Regions from separate parts of the Rhizobium sp. 01L419 genome, predicted to be linked through region 2. Evidence: riboswitches for the same ligand, from Rfam matches in the RefSeq annotation. Region 2 holds a riboswitch; the other holds the start of a gene.
The links. A riboswitch is a leader RNA that binds a small molecule or an ion and turns the genes downstream of it on or off. The one in region 2 is predicted to bind thiamine pyrophosphate.
Positions count from the first base shown of each region.

Region 1: it holds a riboswitch for thiamine pyrophosphate, as region 2 does, so the genes downstream of both, thiM (hydroxyethylthiazole kinase) here and AC1DUP_RS18980 (YkoF family thiamine/hydroxymethylpyrimidine-binding protein) in region 2, are expected to answer to the same signal.

Region 1 covers NZ_JBFTSM010000002.1:317,807-326,790, forward strand. The annotation lists gene AC1DUP_RS05310 (ABC transporter substrate-binding protein) at 1-922, opposite strand, end outside; gene AC1DUP_RS05315 (glycoside hydrolase family 3 N-terminal domain-containing protein) at 967-1,989, opposite strand; gene AC1DUP_RS05320 (GNAT family N-acetyltransferase) at 2,015-2,494, opposite strand; gene thiD (bifunctional hydroxymethylpyrimidine kinase/phosphomethylpyrimidine kinase) at 2,678-3,490, opposite strand; gene thiE (thiamine phosphate synthase) at 3,487-4,122, opposite strand; gene thiM (hydroxyethylthiazole kinase) at 4,119-4,919, opposite strand; TPP riboswitch at 4,971-5,069, opposite strand; gene AC1DUP_RS05340 (aldehyde dehydrogenase (NADP(+))) at 5,273-6,796, opposite strand; gene AC1DUP_RS05345 (DUF4139 domain-containing protein) at 7,021-8,898, shown strand; gene AC1DUP_RS05350 (pyridoxamine 5'-phosphate oxidase family protein) at 8,935-8,984, opposite strand, start outside.
Region 2 covers NZ_JBFTSM010000009.1:134,018-143,001, reverse strand. The annotation lists gene AC1DUP_RS19000 (acyltransferase family protein) at 1-939, opposite strand, end outside; gene AC1DUP_RS18995 (ABC transporter substrate-binding protein) at 1,004-2,011, opposite strand; gene AC1DUP_RS18990 (ABC transporter ATP-binding protein) at 2,019-2,765, opposite strand; gene AC1DUP_RS18985 (ABC transporter permease) at 2,771-3,562, opposite strand; gene AC1DUP_RS18980 (YkoF family thiamine/hydroxymethylpyrimidine-binding protein) at 3,577-4,185, opposite strand; TPP riboswitch at 4,176-4,289, opposite strand; gene AC1DUP_RS18975 (NADPH-dependent FMN reductase) at 4,479-5,054, opposite strand; gene soxR (redox-sensitive transcriptional activator SoxR) at 5,136-5,600, shown strand; gene AC1DUP_RS18965 (SDR family oxidoreductase) at 5,690-6,460, shown strand; gene AC1DUP_RS18960 (ArsR/SmtB family transcription factor) at 6,562-6,903, shown strand; gene AC1DUP_RS18955 (LysR family transcriptional regulator) at 6,977-7,870, shown strand; gene AC1DUP_RS18950 (formate dehydrogenase subunit gamma) at 8,005-8,484, shown strand; gene AC1DUP_RS18945 (formate dehydrogenase beta subunit) at 8,481-8,984, shown strand, end outside.

The DNA.
Region 1 (8,984 bases), on a different contig from region 2:
CGGCGACATCGATCATCGTCTTGCGGTCCAGCGCCATGGAGACCGCCTGGCGGAACTTCACGTCGTTGAAGGCCTTCTTGTTGGCCTCGTTGGTCGTTTCGAGGTTGAACAGGAAGGCAACCATGCTGCTTGGCGAGTACCAGTAGTGATAATGGGCCGGATCCTTCGAGACATAGACATTGTCGATATCGGGAATGAAGGAGACGCCCCAGTCGAGCGTGCCATCGGCCGTCGCCGTCAGGATCTGGTTGTTGTCGGCAAGCTGCGGGAAGCGCATGCAGTCGACCTTCAGGTGCTCGGCATCCCAATACTTCGGGTTGCGGCACTGGTCGTAGGTCTGGCCGGTGAAGCGCGGCACTTCCGTCAGCGGGCCGCTGCCGACGGGGGCCTCGTTGGCGTAGGTGACCGGATCGGCAACGTCCTTCCAGACGTGCTCGGGCACGATCGGCAGCTGCGACAGCTGCTCGGCGGCAAGCGAGCTCGGATTGGCGAGCGTGAAGCGCACCGTCTGGGCATCGACGGCCTGCACGTCGGTGATGAAGCTCCAGATGCTGACGAAGTCGAGCGCCGGGAATTTTTTCAGATAGTCATAGGTGAACTTGACGTCGGCAGAGGTCAGCGGTTTGCCGTCCGACCATTTCAGGTTCGGGCGCAGCTTGAAGTCGATGCTCTTCAGGTCGTCGGAGAGCTTGAAGCTCTCGGCCAGGCGATAGACCGGCTTGTTGCTGTCGAAGCGGTTGAAGACGACCAGCGGCTCATAGATGAAGTCGAGCGTCGATTGGCGCGACGAGGTCTGGTTGAACGGGTTGAAGTTGCGCACCCAGGTCGTGGCCGGCTCGATATTGGCCGTCAGGATGGTCTGCGCCATGGCCGAGCCTGACAGCATGGTCAGGGCCGCGGCCGCCAGGATATATTTCTTCATGTCAAATTCCCCTTTTCTTATGCGATGAAAAATGGCGGCGCCGGTCAGGAGGCCAGTGCGCTTGCAAACATGGCTTCGACTTCCGCCTGGGCAGCGCGATAGTCGATCTTGAGAGTGCCGAGACGGGCCTTCCCCGCGGCAATACGCTTCTGTGCGGCTTCGGTCAGCGGGCGGGCAGCCTTGGCGGCGGCTTCGCTTTCCTTGGCGTCACCGTGGCTGTGCAGTGCGATGTCGAAACCGGCATCGAGAACCTGGGCGACGCGTTCCGGCAGGGTGCCGTGCAGCGACTCCATGAAGATGCAGTCGGAGATCAGCACGCCGTCATAGCCCATGTCGTTGCGGATCACGTCATGCATGATCGGCGAGATGGAGGCCGGAAGCTCCGCATCGTAAGCGGAGTAGACGACGTGGGCGACCATCGCCCAGGGCGTGTCCTTCAGCGCCACGAAGGGCTTGAAATCGGTGGCGACAAGCGTCTCGCGCGAGGCATCCACGACAGGACGCTCCTTGTGGGAATCGAGCGTCGCGCGGCCATGGCCCGGAATGTGCTTCATAACAGGCATATTGCCGGTTTCGAGCAGACCATCCACCACTTCGCGGCCGAGCGCGGCGATGAAATCCGGATCCGAACCGAAGGAGCGGGCGCCGATAACAGCGCTCGTCGTCTCGAAAACGAGGTCGAGAACGGGCGAGCAGCCGCTCGACAGGCCGAGTTCGCTCATCATCGCGCCCATAGCTTGGGTGGAAAGACGCAGCGCCTGCTTGCCGAGGTCGAGATCATGGCGGGCAAGCTCGGCGAACTGGCCGAAGCTGCGGAAGAGCGGCCAGGGGCCGGCATCCATATGCTGCACGCGGCCACCTTCCTGGTCGGTGAAGACGGGCGCATCGCCGCGGCCCACGGCCTCGCGGAAACGGTCGATCAGGATCTTTGCCTGTTCCGGATCCCGCAGGTTGCGGCGGCCAACGAAGAGGCCGAGCGGATTGGTTTCGCGGAAGAGGGCGAATTCGTCGTCCGAAAGCGTCGGATTGGGAAGGCCGACGAAGAGAGCGAGCGGGGTCGAGGGCACTATTTCAAACTCCGGTATCAGGTGATTATTTCGGCTGGCTTCGCAGCATGCCTTCGTAAATGCCCTTGTCGGGGGCGGGAATTTCGACCGCGCCTGCGGTCTTGACGTAGAAATCGACGGGGCCGGCATCGCCAATGAAGGCATAGGCATGGCCAAGCGTCTTCAGGTTTTGCAGGCAAGCGGAAAAGAGGGCGAGGCCGATGCCCTTGCCGCGCGCTGCGGGATCGACGCCGGTAGGGCCGAAGAAGCCGCGGGCGGTCGTGTCATAGCAGGCAAAGCCGAGAAGCTTGCCGTTCTCGACGGCGACAAGACAGGCGACGGGCTGGCGGGAAAAGGCGACGGCGACTTCACTCGCCCAGTTCTCGCTGAACTGCTCGCGCACCCAGCCGACGACGACGTGAAGTTCCGGCGGCAAAGCCGGACGGATTGTGATGCCGACGGCATCGGCTTTTTCTTTCAGTTCGGCGAGCTTCGTGGAATATAAGCTCACAAGCAGGTCTGACACCCGAATTCCTCCAGATATTCCGTTATTACGGAACGTATCCCCTTTTAATGTCATAGCTTTGGATATCTGGGCGGCCTTGTCAACAGGCTTTTTACCGGGCAGGCCTGGTTCAACGCAGGGTAGGCAAAAACAAAACGGCCCGGTTTGACCGGGCCGTCTGCAATCCTCGAATTGTGATCCGGCTCAGAGGCCGGCGTCTTTCCACAGGGCGTGGAAATGCTGCACAGGCCCATGGCCGGAACCAACCGTCAATTCGCCTGCGGCAGCGACCGCTTGCGCAAGATAGGTCTTGGCAGTTGCCACGGCCATTTGCGGCAAAGCGCCCTTTGCGAGCTCTGCGGCAAGCGCGCTGGACAGGGTACAGCCCGTACCATGCGTATTTTTCGTCGGCACGCGCCTGGCCTCAAACCAGTGCGGACCGGAACCGCTCCAAAGCACGTCCGGGCTCTCGTCGCTGTCGAGATGCCCGCCCTTGACCAGCACGGCGGCGGGGCCGAGCGCACGCAGGCGCTCAGCCTGTGATGCCATCTGCTCGCGGTTTTCGGCAACCTCTTCGTGCAGCAGTGCGGCAGCTTCCGGCAGGTTGGGGGTGAGCAGCGTCGCAAGCGGTAGCAGATGCCGCGTCAGCGCATCGACGGCCTGCGGGTCGAGAAGTGCTGCTCCGCCTTTGGCGATCATGACGGGATCGACAACGATGGGGATGCCGCGATGCGGCGCAAGTGCCTCGGCAACCGCTTCGGCAATGCCGGCATTGGCGATCATGCCGATCTTGACCGCGTCGACGCGCACATCGGCAAAGACCGCCTTGATCTGCTGGGCGACGAAGTGCGGCGGCACGAGATGCACGCCGGTCACACCCTGCGTGTTCTGTGCCGTCAATGCCGTCAGCGCCGCCATGCCATAGACGCCGCGAGCGGAGAAGGCTTTGAGATCGGCCTGGATGCCGGCGCCACCGGAGGGATCGGAACCGGCGATGGATAGCACATTGCGGATCATCGGCTGACCTTTCGGATTTCCTCTGCGATGCGGAGTGTCGCGGCCATAGGATCCGGGGTGCCGCAGACCGCCGAGACGACGGCAAGCCCATCAGCACCTGCCGCAAAGACAGACGCGACATGCTCGCTCTTCAGGCCGCCGATCGCAACCGTTGGAACGGGCGCGACTTTCACCAGATTAGCCAGCCCGTCGAAACCGATCGGCTGCTTGTGGTCACTCTTGGTGGGTGTTGCAAAGACCGGTCCGATGCCGGCGTAATCGACAATAGCAGGGTCGATTGCCGCAGCCAGCGCCTCCGTCTCAACCGACAGGCCGAGAATCATGTTCGGACCGATTTTCGCGCGTGCGGCAGCAGATCCCATATCGTCCTGGCCAATATGCAACCCGTCGGCGCCGATCGCGAGGGCAGCTTCCACATCGTCATTGATAACAAGCAAAGCGCCGGTACCCCTCAAAACGTCTCTCAGCGCAAGGCCGGTTTCCACCATCCGCGCCGTTCCGCCGTGTTTGTCGCGCAACTGCACAATGGTTGCACCGCCTACGACGGCAAGCCGCGCCGTCTCGATCATGCCGATGCCGGCGCAGAGATCCGGATCGAGGACCAGATAGAGGGAGAGATCGAAGCGTTTCATGCCGCGCTGATCCTGACCTTCGCATCCAATGCTGCACCATCGAGCGCGGCGAGCGCATCGAGGAAGCGCCAGGAGAAAGAGCCGGGTCCGCTCGCATTTTTCGCCGCCTCTTCGCCGGCAACCGCAAAGGTGGCAAGTGCTGCAACGGCAGCAGCGAAGGGGTCGCCGGGGATGGCGGCCGCGAAGGCGCCGGTCAGGCAGGTCAACGAGCAGCCGAGCGCGGTCACCTGCGGCATCAGCGACGAACCACCCTCGATGCGCAGCGCCTGTGCGCCATCAGTCACGAAATCCACGACACCGGTGACGGCGACGACTGCGCCATGCCGTTCGGCCAGCCGCTGCGCCGATGCTTCGGCCTGTTCTACCGGGTCACGGCTGTCGACGCCTTGGCCGCGGCTTTCGCCGCCGGCAAGTGCAATGATCTCGGAGGCATTGCCGCGGATGATCGTCGGGCGAAGTGCCAAGAGATCGGCAACCGCCTTGCGGCGGAAGGACGTTGCGTAATGGGCGACCGGATCGAGGACCCACGGCTTACCGCCTCCATTCGCGGCCGTTGCCGCCGCATGCATGCCGTCGATCCATTGGGGGGAAAGCGTGCCGATGTTGACGGTCAAAGCCCCGGCAATCGCGGCAAATTCCCCCGCCTCCTCGGCCGCATGAACCATGGCAGGCGACGCGCCGGCCGCGAGCACCACATTGGCGGCGATGTTCATGGCGACATAATTGGTGATGCACTGCACGAGCGGCGGCTTGGCGCGCATCTCCGTCAACAGAGCTCCGGGTGTCTTGTTCTCCATAGTACCCCTTTCAGGCGGGGCAGGCGCGGGAACGATCCTGCAATGAAGCAGACTGCGACCCGAGCGACTCCCTCCGCCGGCATTATCCGGTTCAGGTTCGAAGGGTGCTTCTCAGCCCGTTTTTGCAAACGGGCGCCCCTGTCTCTCAACGGTAATCTTTCTTGCAGAGAATGATGCCGATGTCACTGGCAAAATGACGGTTTTGCCAAAGAGGATCCGCGCTTGGTACCGCCGCGCCGGCTGGAGTCATCAGTCAAGCTGATGTCTGCTTCCAGCCGGTGCGGGAGCTTGCCAATCTCTTCGGTGGTCTCCTTGGAGACTCCGCCGTTTGAACGCTGACAAGCTCCGATCGATCAACGCAGCGGTGTCGGAAGCAGGTTCACCGTAAAGTCCTGATACGAAACCGGCCGCAGGAACCTGTAGATCGCCAGCGTCCCGACCGAGGTCGATCTGCCATCGGCTGTTGCCGGGTAGGGGCCGCCATGCACCATGGCGGGCGATACCTCGACGCCGGTTCCAAAGCCGTTCACGAGCAGTCGTCCGGCAAGCATCTCCAGCTTGGGAACGAGGCGCTTTGCGTCCGGCTCGTCTTCGCTCGTGATGTGGAGGGCTACGGTCAGCTGGCCTTCCAGGCCGTCAAGCACCCGCTCGAGTTCGGCGAGATCGCGGCAGCGCACGATGAGCCCGGCGGCGCCGAAGACCTCGTCCTGAAGCTCGTGATGGGCGAGGAATGCCGCAGCCGTCGTCTCGAAGAGTGCAGCGGTACCTTCGAATTCGCTGCCCGGCTTGCCATTGGCAACGAGACGGACTTCGGGATGCTTTTCCAGCCGGGCGACGCCGTTGCAGAATGCCTTGGCGATGGAGCCCGTCAGCATGGTCTGCGCGCCGACATCAGGCAGAAGCTCCCGCGTCTTGGCGATAAAAGTGTCCAGACCTTCGCTGTCGACGGCGAGAATGAGGCCGGGATTGGTGCAGAATTGTCCGGCGCCCAGAACCAGCGAGCTGACAAAAGCCGTTGCAATCTCTGTCGCGCGGCTTTTCAGGGCATCGGGGAAGAAGATGACCGGGTTGATGCTGCTCATTTCGGCATAGACCGGGATCGGCTGCTTGCGCTCGGAAGAGATCTTCATCAGTGCCGTGCCGCCGCGGCGCGAGCCTGTGAAACCGACTGCTCGAATTCGGGCATCGGCGACGAGCTTCTGTCCGACCTCGAAGCCGGTGTCAAAGAGAAGCGCGAAGGTGCCGGCATGCAGCCCGGCTTTGGCGACGGCCCGCTGAACGGCGCGACCGACCAGTTCCGACGTGCCCGGATGCGCCGAATGCGCCTTGACGACGACGGGGCATCCTGCTGCGAGCGCAGAGGCCGTGTCACCGCCGGCCACCGAGAAGGCGAGCGGAAAGTTGGATGCGCCAAAAACCGCAACGGGGCCGAGGGGAACGTTGCGCAGGCGCAGATCGGGCTTCGGAACGGGCTTGCGGGAGGGATCCGCGCCGTCAAAACGAAGCTCCTGGAATCGGCCTTCGCGAACCTCTTTCGCAAACAGCCGAAGCTGTCCGATCGTGCGGCCGCGCTCACCCTCGATCCGTCCGCGTGGAAGTCCGGTTTCCGCCATTGCACGCACGATCAACTCATCGCCGATCGCCTCGATCTCGCTGGCGATTGTTTCAAGAAAAGCGGCCCGCGTTTCCAGATCTGTTTCCCGGTAGGAGCCGAACGCCTCCCATGCAAACCTGGTTGCCTCCTCGACGTCTTCCGCGGTGGCGCCACCGAAAGAAACGGGCAGTGCCGCTCCGGTGGCCGCCTCGACGCCGTAGAGCTCCCCGCGAGTGCCGCGTTTCTCCGATCCCGCGACGAGCAGACTTCCATTGATAGTCATGATGGATTTCCTTTCAAACAGACTCGGCAGCTATATAGGCGTTCGCTTTCTCATTTTCACGACATCTTTCCCCGATATCGCATCGAAGATGGAGGTTCTCGACAGAGAGGTCGTCGTGTCGGCGAATGGGCCATAGGGACAACGCGCGCAAAAGCGGTTGCGTGTCGAAATGCCGCCCCTTTTTTACGTTCATCCTCTGGTGGAATTTATATCGAGGGGGTCACATGAAATACGCATCCACCATCTGCGCGGCGCTTACCGCAATACTGCTCCCCACAACCGCATTCGCGCAAACCGGGACTATCAAGTCTATCAGGCTGTCCTCAGGAGGCGTTGCCGAATATGTGCGCAGTCTTAATGTCGGGGACGACGGCAACGCTGTCGTCGATGTGCCGACAGACCAGATGGATGACTTTCTGAAGACCCTCGTTGTCTCGGGGCCGGCTCCCGTAAAGGGATTGTCGACCACCGGGCCGGGCATGGTCGACGAAACATTCAAGGTGCTGCCGATCAAACGGAAGGATCTGGATTCGGCTGCTGCTGTGCTGCGGGCTCTCAGAGGCGCGCCTGTCTCTGCGAACGGGGTGAAGGGTCGCATCGTCGGGGTAGAGCCCGCCACTGAAAAGCAGCGCGCGCGGCTGATCGTGATGCTTGACCGCGGCGCCTTCGACGTTGCCGAGATCGGTGGCGCCATGGCCTACAAACTCGATAATCCCAAAGATGCCGAGATGGTTGCTCGGGCAGTGGAACTGCTGTCGAGCGATGGAGTGCAGGGGACGCGTGCAGTCACCATTTCGCTCAATGGCAAGGCGTCGGCGGCCGTGGACATTTCCTATGTCGTCGCAGCCCCGCTCTGGAAGCCGTCCTATCGGATCATTGTTGACGCCAAGGGCAAAGCGCGGTTGCAAGCATGGGCAGTTCTGGAGAATGCCTCTGGCGAAGACTGGAAAGGGGTTTCAATATCTCTGACGTCAGGCAAGCCAGTGACGCTTCGCCAGAGGCTGTACGCCAGAACATGGCCATCACGCCCTGAGGCCGAGGCCGCATATCTTGACGTCGCGAGCGCCAAACGAGGGATGGTCGCGGGTGCGTTGCTGAACGAGCCCGCTGCGGAGGCTCCTGCTCCCGTTATTGCCGCTCCGGCCGCTACCAATGTTGCCGCCGCCGACGAGGGCGATGTGGTCGCAAACTTCGATCTTCCCGGCGCTTACGACCTCAAGAACGGTGAGACGATTTCCGTGCCGATCCTCGATCGCGAGATCGGCGCGGAGTTCGTCGCTCTCTATCGCGATGGCGCCCAACATCCGGATGCGGCGCTGATGTTGACGAACGACACGGGTACCTCGCTGCCGCCGGCGGTCGCTGCGGTCTATGACGAAAAAGGGCGCTATGTTGGCGATGCGCGCATAGGCAACGTCAAGCCGGGCGGAGTTGAAAAGGCGACGTTTGCGGCTGATCAGAAGATCGAGCAGGAAATGGCCATCACCAACTCCAGTTCCTTCCGGACAGTTGTCGTCAAGGATGGTTATCTCGACGCAACATTGGAGCGTCGCGTGCGAAAGACCTTCACCGCCTGGGGCGCAGACGCTGACAGGAAGTTCGTTGCGGAAGATCCAGGCATGCCAGGGTGGGAACTCGTTCCGTCCGAGGGGGTGGAGGAAACACCGCAGGGCGCGCGGGCGACTGTCGTGGTGCCCGCCGGAAAGAAGGTTTCGACTTCAATCGAATGGCGCATGGTAGAGAGCGAAACGCAGGCGATTGCCGATATCGACGACGCGGTGATCCTGCAATGGCTCGATGAGGGGCCGTCCCCGGAGATCGCCGAGAAGCTTCGCGGGCTCGTGACGGCGAGGACGGCCCAGAAGGAGGCGGAGAGAGATCTGTCGGCGGTGATGCAGGCGATCGAGGATGCAACTTCGGAATCCTCACGGATTTCAGGCATGCTTGCCTCCGTAGGCGACACACCGCTCAAGCAGCAGTTCCTTGAGGATCTGACGGAGCAGGAGAAGTCGATCAAAGAGCTGCGGGCGCAAAGGGACGAGGCACGGGCTCGGCTTGAAAAGCTTCGCAAGGAACTAGGGGAGGCGATAGCCCGTCTGTAGGCGGGCTCGCTGTGGACGCGGCGCCGTGCATTGACATTAGAGATCGACTTTCCCGTTCTCTTCGCCGTCCCAATATTGGGCGAAAC
Region 2 (8,984 bases):
TGCCGCAAGCAGCACGGAGCGTGAGAGCGACACAAGGGCGACAGCGATCAGAACCGGAAAAAGCGGAAAGGCATAGGGGATTCCGAGCCATCCATAGGCTTCCCAAGGTCCGCCTGTCGAAAGCGGTAGCTGGAAGCCGGCTGCAACAAGGCAGGCAAATGCAATAATGTCGAACCAGATCCGACGCTTTCGCGACAGCAGGACCTGAATGCCGGCTGCGAGTGAACCGAGTGCAAAAACGGCGAAGAAGCCGATTGGATTGTAGTTAGGCATCCACTCCTTCGCGCCGCCATGCATGCCATACTGCCAGCCACGGTCAATCTCATTGGGAGGGGCGAGCGCACGGAAGGTTTCATGGCCGATCAGTGTTGCGACAATGATGCCGAGCCAGGCAAGGCGCGTCACGAGCGGCGATCGGCGTTTTTCCGGGATGGCGAAAAGCCAGAGGAAGCCAAGCGGCAGTAGCACATAGCTCGTCGCTTCGAAGGATATGGACCAGAGCGGGCCGTTCCCTTCGACAGGAAAGAAGGTGCGCCAGTGCCATTGGCTCATGAAGAAGAGACCGCTGGCATAGCGCATAAGGAGTTCCGGTGTCAGCGCAAATTCAAGCAGCGTGAAGCTCAGGATGAAGCCCGCGGTCAAAGCCACCCAATAGCCGGGTACGATGCGGGTCGCGCGACGCAGTGCATAGATGCGCAGGTCGGGCATGGCACCACCGGCGTCAAGGGCGCGCCAGAACGGCAAGGCCAGCAGGAATCCGCTGAGAATGAAGAAGATGGCGACGCCGAAATTGCCGAAGCGCAAGGCAGTCAGCGTCGGCCGCGATCCTTCGCCGAGTTTGGTGAGGTCGATGCGCAAAATGAGATGATGGATGAGGACGAGCAAGCAGGCGGCTGCGCGCAAGAAATCCGCCCCGGCCACCCGGTTCTGCTGCTGCATGTCACTCCCTCGCTCCTTGCGGGACCTTGCAGCGGAAAGCTGCTGCCCGCAAGGGCGGCTCGCCTCAGCCGAGGAGATCGTTGGTGTAGTAGGCGGAAAAGTCGGGTTTTTCCTTCAGTGCCGTGCCGTTGGCATCGAGCAGGATGCCATGATCGAACAGGAAGGTCCCGATCGCTTCCGCCTTGGCCGGATCTATGGTGCCGATCGCGCCGTTTTCACCCTTAAGGAAATGCCCCTCGACAAGGGCCTTCTGCGATGCCTTGACAAGGTCGGTGTTAAGCAGTGCGCCATTGCTGCTGGCAATCAGGAGATCGCAGGCTTCGTCCGGGTTCTCGACCGAATAGGCGTAACCCTTCAGCGTCGCCTGGACGAATGCGCGGGCGTTTTTCGGATTGGCCGCAAGATAGGCATCGCTCGAAGCGATCGCGGTCGTCTGCTCGTCGGGAATGCCGTAATCGCTATAACGCCAGCGGCCGACCTGCCGGTTCTCGAGTTGGGCGGCAATGCCCTCCCAGGTGTAGATTTCCAGCGTGAAATCCACGGCGCCATTGTCGAGTGCCTCATAGGCCGAGGTGCCGAGGGTAACGTTCTGGATTGTGCCCTTGCCGCCGTCGTTGCGGATCATCGAGGAGACGAGCGCTTCCTCCCATGCGCCGCCGAAGCCGCCATAGGTCTTGCCGTCCAAATCCCTGGGGCTCTTGATGTCGTCGCGGCCGCCCTTGAAGATCAATCTGCCGGTTTCGGTCTGCACCACGGCGTAGACAAGTTTCACATCCGCACCGGCGGCGCGCTGGGTGAAAGTCTCGATCTCTCCGCAGATACCGAAATCGGCGACACCGTTTGCGACCAGCGTGCCGGCGCTGGTATCGGCATAAGGCAGGATTTCGACGTTGAGGCCGGCAGCCTCATAGAAACCCTTCGCCTTGGCGACATAGATGCCGATGTGATTGGTGTTCGGTGTCCAGTCGAGCGCGACGCGCGCTTTGGCGGTGGATTGGGCGAAGGCGGTGCGGCCGGCAAGGCTCGCGGCCATGGCGGCAAAAAGGGTCTGTCGGCGGGTGAGAAGCATCAGGACCTCCTCAGGTTCTTTGCGGATGCAGCAGTGTTTGAAGAATTTCGGTTTCGATCGCTTGAGCAGTAGGGGAACCAAGGTCGGCAAGCGTACGCGGCCTCGCGAGTGGTACCTCGAATTCCCTGACTACCGTTGCGGGGCGAGCGGAAAGCACATAGATGCGGTCGGACAGGAAGACGGCTTCCCGCACATCGTGGGTAATCAGAAGGGCTGTCCAGCGGTGATCCGTCCACATGCCCTGCAGCCATTCCTGCATCTGCGTGCGGGTCAGTGCGTCGAGTGCGCCGAAGGGCTCGTCGAGCAGCAGCATGTCCTGTCGTTGAATGACAGTGCGCAGCAGGGCGGCGCGCTGGCGCATGCCGCCTGAAAGGGCTGAGGGATAGTGGCTTTCGAAGCCGGTAAGGCCGAAGCGTTCGAAGAGGGGGGCGGCGACGGCGCGCGCCTGGCTGCGGCGCATGCCATGTACTTCGAGGCCGAGGATTGCATTATCGATGACGCTTCGCCACGGCATCAACGCATCGCGCTGGGGCATGAAGGCGAAGGCGTGAGCGGCTTGCGCAAGCGGGGTGCCGTCGAAGAAAATGTCACCATTATCGGCTTGAAGCGCCTGCGTCAGCAGCCTGAGGATCGTCGACTTGCCGGAACCCGAGGGGCCGACGATCGAGACGAATTCGCCTCTGGCGATATGGAGAGAAATATCCTTCAGCACTTCCATGCCATCGAAGGACTTGGAGATGTTCTTCAGCTGCAGCATACCGCTCATCGGCGTTTCTCCGCCGAGGATTGCCAAGGCATGACGAGATGCTGGACCGCCAGCGTTAGGCCGAAGAGGCAGAGTGTCAGAAGGGCGCTGACGACAACGGCGGCGAGCACGAGATCGGGGCGGAAATTGTTCTTGGCATTGAGAATGTAGATCCCAAGGCCACGGGCAGCGCCTGCATATTCGGCGAAGATCGCACCGACGACCGCATAGGTGATCGATATGCGAAGGCCGGCAAAGAAGAAGGGCATGGCGGAGGGAAGCCGCGCCAGGCGGAAGATGCGCCAGCGGCTTGCCTTCATGGAACTCAGAAGCTCGGCAATATCCCCGTCTGTCGATTCATAGCCCTGCAACAAGGCGACCAGCAGCGGAAAGAAGGTGACGAGGGCAACGAGCAGAAGTTTCGGCAACAGCCCGAAGCCGAACCACAGCACGACCAAAGGCGCGATTGCCACCAGCGGCAGTGTCTGGCTGACGATGAAGAGCGGCAGCAGCGCGCGGCGCATGAAGGGCACGAAATCCATCAGCACGGACGAGGCGAAGGCGAAGACCAGCGACAGGGCAAAACCGCCGAGTGTTGCGCTGAGCGTCGGCCAGGTATTGTCGAGCAGGGCCTGCCTGTTCACCCAGCCTTGCGTGAGTATGCGCGAAGGCGAGGGAAGGATGGAGGGTTTGATGCCGGAGAAGTCGACATAGAGCTCCCAAACAGCCAGGAAAGCGGCCACAGCAAGAATGGCGGGCAAGGCCCGCCTCAGCGGCGCAAATGTCGAATCCGGTTTCGCTAGGGTCATTGCCGTCAGGCGTCTCAGGCTTTGCTCGGGCTGTTCGCGGAGACCGTGATATCCAGAGTTACATGGCCTTCGGGATCGCCGAAGCGATAGAAAGCTTCATGGATGGTCGCGAAGATCGCGCCGGCATCGCCGCGCAGCTTGGTGCAGAAATTCTTGGAGCGGTCGAATGTGCCTGAGCGCTTCAGGAAATCGATGCAGCCGTAGATCTCGTCCATATGGGTGCCCGTTCCCATAACGTACAGAGAAAATTGGGCGGCCGTTGGCTGGCCGGTTTCTGTGGTGTCCTTGACCGCCGCAATCGCGGCTTCCACTCGCTCGGCGAGCGGCTCGGATCGGCTGGAAGACAGGCCAGCGCCACAGATCGCATCATCCGGTTCGCCGGGGCAGCCCCGCGAGATCGCGGCGGACAATACGCAATGCTCGCCGCTTGCGGCAGCAGAGACGAAGAGGTCGCGCATGGCGGCAAACAGCACGTCGGGCGGGCCGACCATCAGTGTGGAAATATCGTCGGTTTCGATGCGAAGACGATCACGATAGGGATCGAGAGCCTTGATCGCTTCAAGGACGATGCCGACGAAATTGCCGGACATCGGATATAGAGACACTTGTGCGCCGGAAAACATTTGGACCTCGCTCCGCTGGCATTACCCAGATCAGCTTTGAAGGGTCCGGAGGCATGCGCCTCACATCTCAGCCCCGGCAATTCGGAGCTCCCCCGTGAAATTGTGGCGGAAGCTAGCACCGGGCCTGCGATACCGCAACCGTAAAATTCCTATCCGGCTACACGGTCGGAAAGGGCGATGGCAGTTCGGACGCAGCTGTCAAGTGTCAGGGGAGGGGAACACCCGGACGGAGGTCCTGTCCGGGTGCCCAGCCGGTTCCGTACCTGCCAGAAACGGAATCGGATATCGTTGTCTCAGGCGGCGATGCCTGCATAAGGAGTGTCGCTGCGGGCAGCGATCAGCGCCTCAGTCCACCATTGCAACAGGGCCATCATTCGGGAAAGCCGGCGCAACGCATCCTGTGGATCCTGCAGCCGGCCTTCATTGTCGAAACGGCGCCAGGGGGAGCTGAAGCTGACGGCATCGCAGATCGTGACTGCGTGAAGCTCCGCAAAGACGAGGCGGAGCTGTTCGACCGCCCGCAATCCGCCGGAGACACCGCCATAGCAGATGAAAGCGATCGGCTTGCCGTGCCAGGGCTCAGCGAAGAGATCGATGAGGAATTTCAGGGAAGCGGTGAAGCTGTGGTTATATTCCGGCGTGACGAGGATGAACCCATCGGCCTTATGGAGTCTGTCAGCAAGCCGTCTTGCCTCCGGATGATGTGGTACATGCTCTCGCGGCAATGAAAATGCCAGCGGATCGATAATGTCGATCTCGAATTGCGGAAAGCGGGCCAGCTCTCTTTCGAGCCATTTCACCACCCTGTCGCAGATGCGTCCCTCACGCGTGCTGCCGTAGATGACGGCAAGCCTCATGGGTTTCTGCATGCATTGCTCCTTCTCGTGTCGGCTTTACGGCCTCTGGAGCGCAGTCTATAAAACCTCAACTAACATTGAGGTCAATAGGCCATGCAGCAGAATTCGGCATTCTCCCTGAGCAGGCTCCTGACGGTGGGCGAGGTGGCAGAGCGAAGCGGACTTGCTGTCTCTGCCCTGCATTTCTACGAGACGAAGGGGCTGATCTCCAGCATCCGCACCCGCGGCAACCAGCGCCGCTACGGCCGCGACGTTCTTAGGCGTCTCGGCATCATCAAGGTGGCGCAACGCGTCGGCATCCCGCTTGCCGAAATTCAGACTGCCTTCGAAACGCTGCCGCAGAGTCGTACGCCGACAGTCGAGGACTGGCAGCGGCTGTCGGCGCTCTGGAAAGATGATCTCGATGCTCGTATCAAGCGACTGAGCCTGCTGCGTGATCATCTGACGAGTTGCATCGGCTGCGGTTGCCTCTCTATCGACGCCTGTCCGCTGCGCAATCCCTTCGACGTTCTCGGTAAGGAAGGCGCCGGCGCGCGGCTTCTGGACCTGGGTGCTTAGACCTTCGGGCTTTCTTTTGGCTGATGGCCGCATATGTTAGGCCCTGATAGCGCAAGCGGCGGGGCCGGTCCCGCAAGGAGGAGGGCTTCGTGTTTCATCCCAAACTGTTCGAGAACCGCAATGTCGTCGTCACGGGGGCTGGTCGGGGTATCGGCCTGGAAATTGCCCGCCAGTTTCTGGATTGCGGCGCGCGCGTACTCGTCCACACAGGTCGTGATGGAGAACGCGAACTGCCGGATTTTCTTCTGACGGCCGAATCGGAGCGCCGCGCCCTGCTGTTGCCGGCGGATTTCCTGCATCCGGGCGGGGCGGCGAAGTTTGCGGCGGAAGCGCTCGAGTTCTTCGACGCCGTGCATGTGCTGGTCAACAATGCCGGCACCATGCATGGCCGCTTTCCGGCCGGAGAACTCACTGATGCCGATTACGAGACCATTGTGAGACTCAACCAGACGTCGGTGGTGGAGTTGACGCGGGCGCTGCTTCCCGCGTTGCGGGCGGCGCAGGGCGCCGCCATCGTCAATACGGTTTCGATTTCGGCGCTGACGGGCGGAAGTCCCGGTTCTGCAATCTATTCCGCATCGAAGGCTTTCGTTGCGACCTATTCGAAGGCGCTGGCGCGGGAACTCGCGCCTGACGCTATAAGAGTCAATTGCGTCTCACCCGGTACGATCGAAACCGATTTCCATGCACGCTATTCATCTCGCGAAAAACTGGAGCAGGCCCGGAAGTCTATTCCGCTGCAACGGCTCGGAACAGCAGAAGATTGCGCGCCTGCCTATCTCTTCCTGGCTGCCCCGTCGCTCTCCGGCTACATCACCGGTCAAGTTTTGGAGATCAATGGAGGCCAGCTTATTTGCTGATTTGCTTGGACTTTTTTTGGTATTTCGCGACATTTGACCAATTCGCTTCTGCGAATATGATAGCGTACTGATCTACCTTATTACCTCCTTCCGAGAAGCAAATGCCATTGCCTAAACCGAAGCCGGGCATGACCGGCCAGGACTTGCAGAAGCTTGCTGACAAAGCCCATGAGGCAAGCGATCTCCTGAAGGCTTTAGCCCATCAGACCCGACTTCTCATTCTCTGTATCCTGTCGGAAGGGGAAAGGACCGTCGGTGAGATCGAGGATATCCTTGGTATACAGCAGGCTATGGTGTCTCAGCAGCTTGCGCGGCTGAGGCTCGAAGGCCTCGTCAATACGCGGCGCGAAGGGCGGCTCGTCTACTACAGCATGAGCAACGAGAGCATTCTGGCTTTTCTCGAATCACTCTTCAGTCTCTTTCCGGTTGCCGAGAAGGACTGAATCCGCCAGCTCTTGCGAAGCGGCCGGCAAGCCGCAAAGATAGGCCTCATCCCGAATTCGGCAGGGAGGCCGGATGATCGACAAGCTGGAATTCTTCATTGCACTCGCCAACGAGAAACATTTCGGTCGTGCTGCGGAGGAATGCGGCGTTTCCCAACCGACGCTTTCGGCCGCTATCCGCCAGCTCGAGGATCAGCTCGGCGTCATGCTGGTGCAGCGTGGCTCCCGTTTCCAGGGATTGACCCCGGAAGGGCAGCGTGTGCTGGAATGGGCGCGGCGCATCGTCGGCGATACGCGCACCATGCGCGAGGAAATGCGTGCTGCCCGCAAGGGTCTCTCCGGTCATCTGCGTCTCGCCTCAATTCCGACAGCGCTCGCCATGCTGTCGCGAATCACTACGCCCTTTCAGGAACGGCATCCCGACGTCACCTTCTCCATCGTCTCGCGCAACTCGCTGCAGGTCCTGAGCATGCTCGAAAATCTCGAGATCGATGCTGGCATCACCTATCTGGAAAACGAGCCGCTTGGCCGCGTTACCTCGGTGCCGCTTTATGCCGAACGCTACAATCTCATCACTGCCGCTGGTAGTCCGCTCTCGGATCGCGATGATGTGACATGGCGTGAAGTGGGCGATCTTCGACTTTGCCTATTGACGGCGGACATGCAGAACCGGCGCATCATTAACCGACATTTGACGGAAGCCGGCGCGACGGTGCATCCGACGCTCGAATCGAACTCGATGATCGTGCTTTTTTCACATGTGCGGACCGGCCGCTGGGCCAGCATCATGCCGCGCAACGTCGCGAAATCATTTGGTTTTCCTGTGGAGATCCGAATGATCCCCATTATCGAGCCGGAGGCGCACCATCTCGTCGGGCTGGTTGCTCCCTATCGTGAACCCTTTACGCCGCTCGTCTCCGCTTTGTTGCATGAAGCGAGAACACTCGTTGAAGACGCGGAACTTTGATAGAAAAAAACTATCGAACAACGCGACTGCTTTATTGATCGCCGCTTACTTCCCTGAGACAGTTCCCCAGAAATCGCAATGACATGGGGAGGATTTGCGTTTTTTGAACACGCAAGCCGTAGGGAGGGCTGCTGATGAACATTCGTATCGCTGAGCGCGATATAGCCGAGCGCGTCCGCTCGATTGTTGCCGATCTTCGTCCCCTCGAGGGTCCGCTGCTCCCCATTCTGCATGAGGTTCAAACCGAGTTCGGTTACATACCGCAGGAAGCCGTGCCTGTTATCGCCGACGAGCTCAATCTTTCGCGCGCCGAAGTCCACGGCGTCGTAACTTTCTATCACGATTATCGTGATCATCCCGCCGGTCGGCACGTGCTGAAGCTCTGTCGTGCCGAAGCCTGCCAGTCGATGGGCGGGGATGCGCTAGCCGAGCGCGTCAAGCAGATGCTCGGTATCGATTTCCATCAGACGACCCTTGATGGCAGCGTGACGCTGGAACCGGTATACTGTCTCGGCCTCTGCGCCTGCGCACCGGCCGTCATGTTCGATGGCGAAGTGCATGGCCGGGTTGATGACGAACTGGCGGGCGAACTCGTCGAGGAGGCGCGCCGATGACCGTGAAGATTTATGTTCCGCGCGATGCCGCAGCGCTCTCGCTCGGGGCCGAGAAGGTGGCAAAGGCGATTACCCAGGAGATCGAAGCCCGCGGCCTCTATGCGATTGTCGTGCGCAACGGCTCGCGCGGAATGTTCTGGCTGGAACCGCTGGTCGAGATCGAGCTTTCTGGTAAGCGGATCGGCTATGGGCCAGTCAAGGCGAAGGATGTGACCGGCCTGTTCGACGCGGGATTGATGGACGGCGGGGCGCATGCGCTCTGCCTCGGGGATGTCGAGGACCTCCCGTTCCTGAAAGGCCAGACCCGTCTCACTTTTGCTCGCTGCGGCATTACCGATCCGCTTTCTCTTGACGATTATAAAGCCCATGGCGGCTTTGCGGGCCTTCGTCGTGCGGTTTCCATGCAGGCCGCCGATATCGTCAAGGAGGTCACCGATTCCGGTCTTCGCGGTCGCGGCGGCGCGGGCTTTCCGACCGGGATCAAATGGAAGACGGTGCTC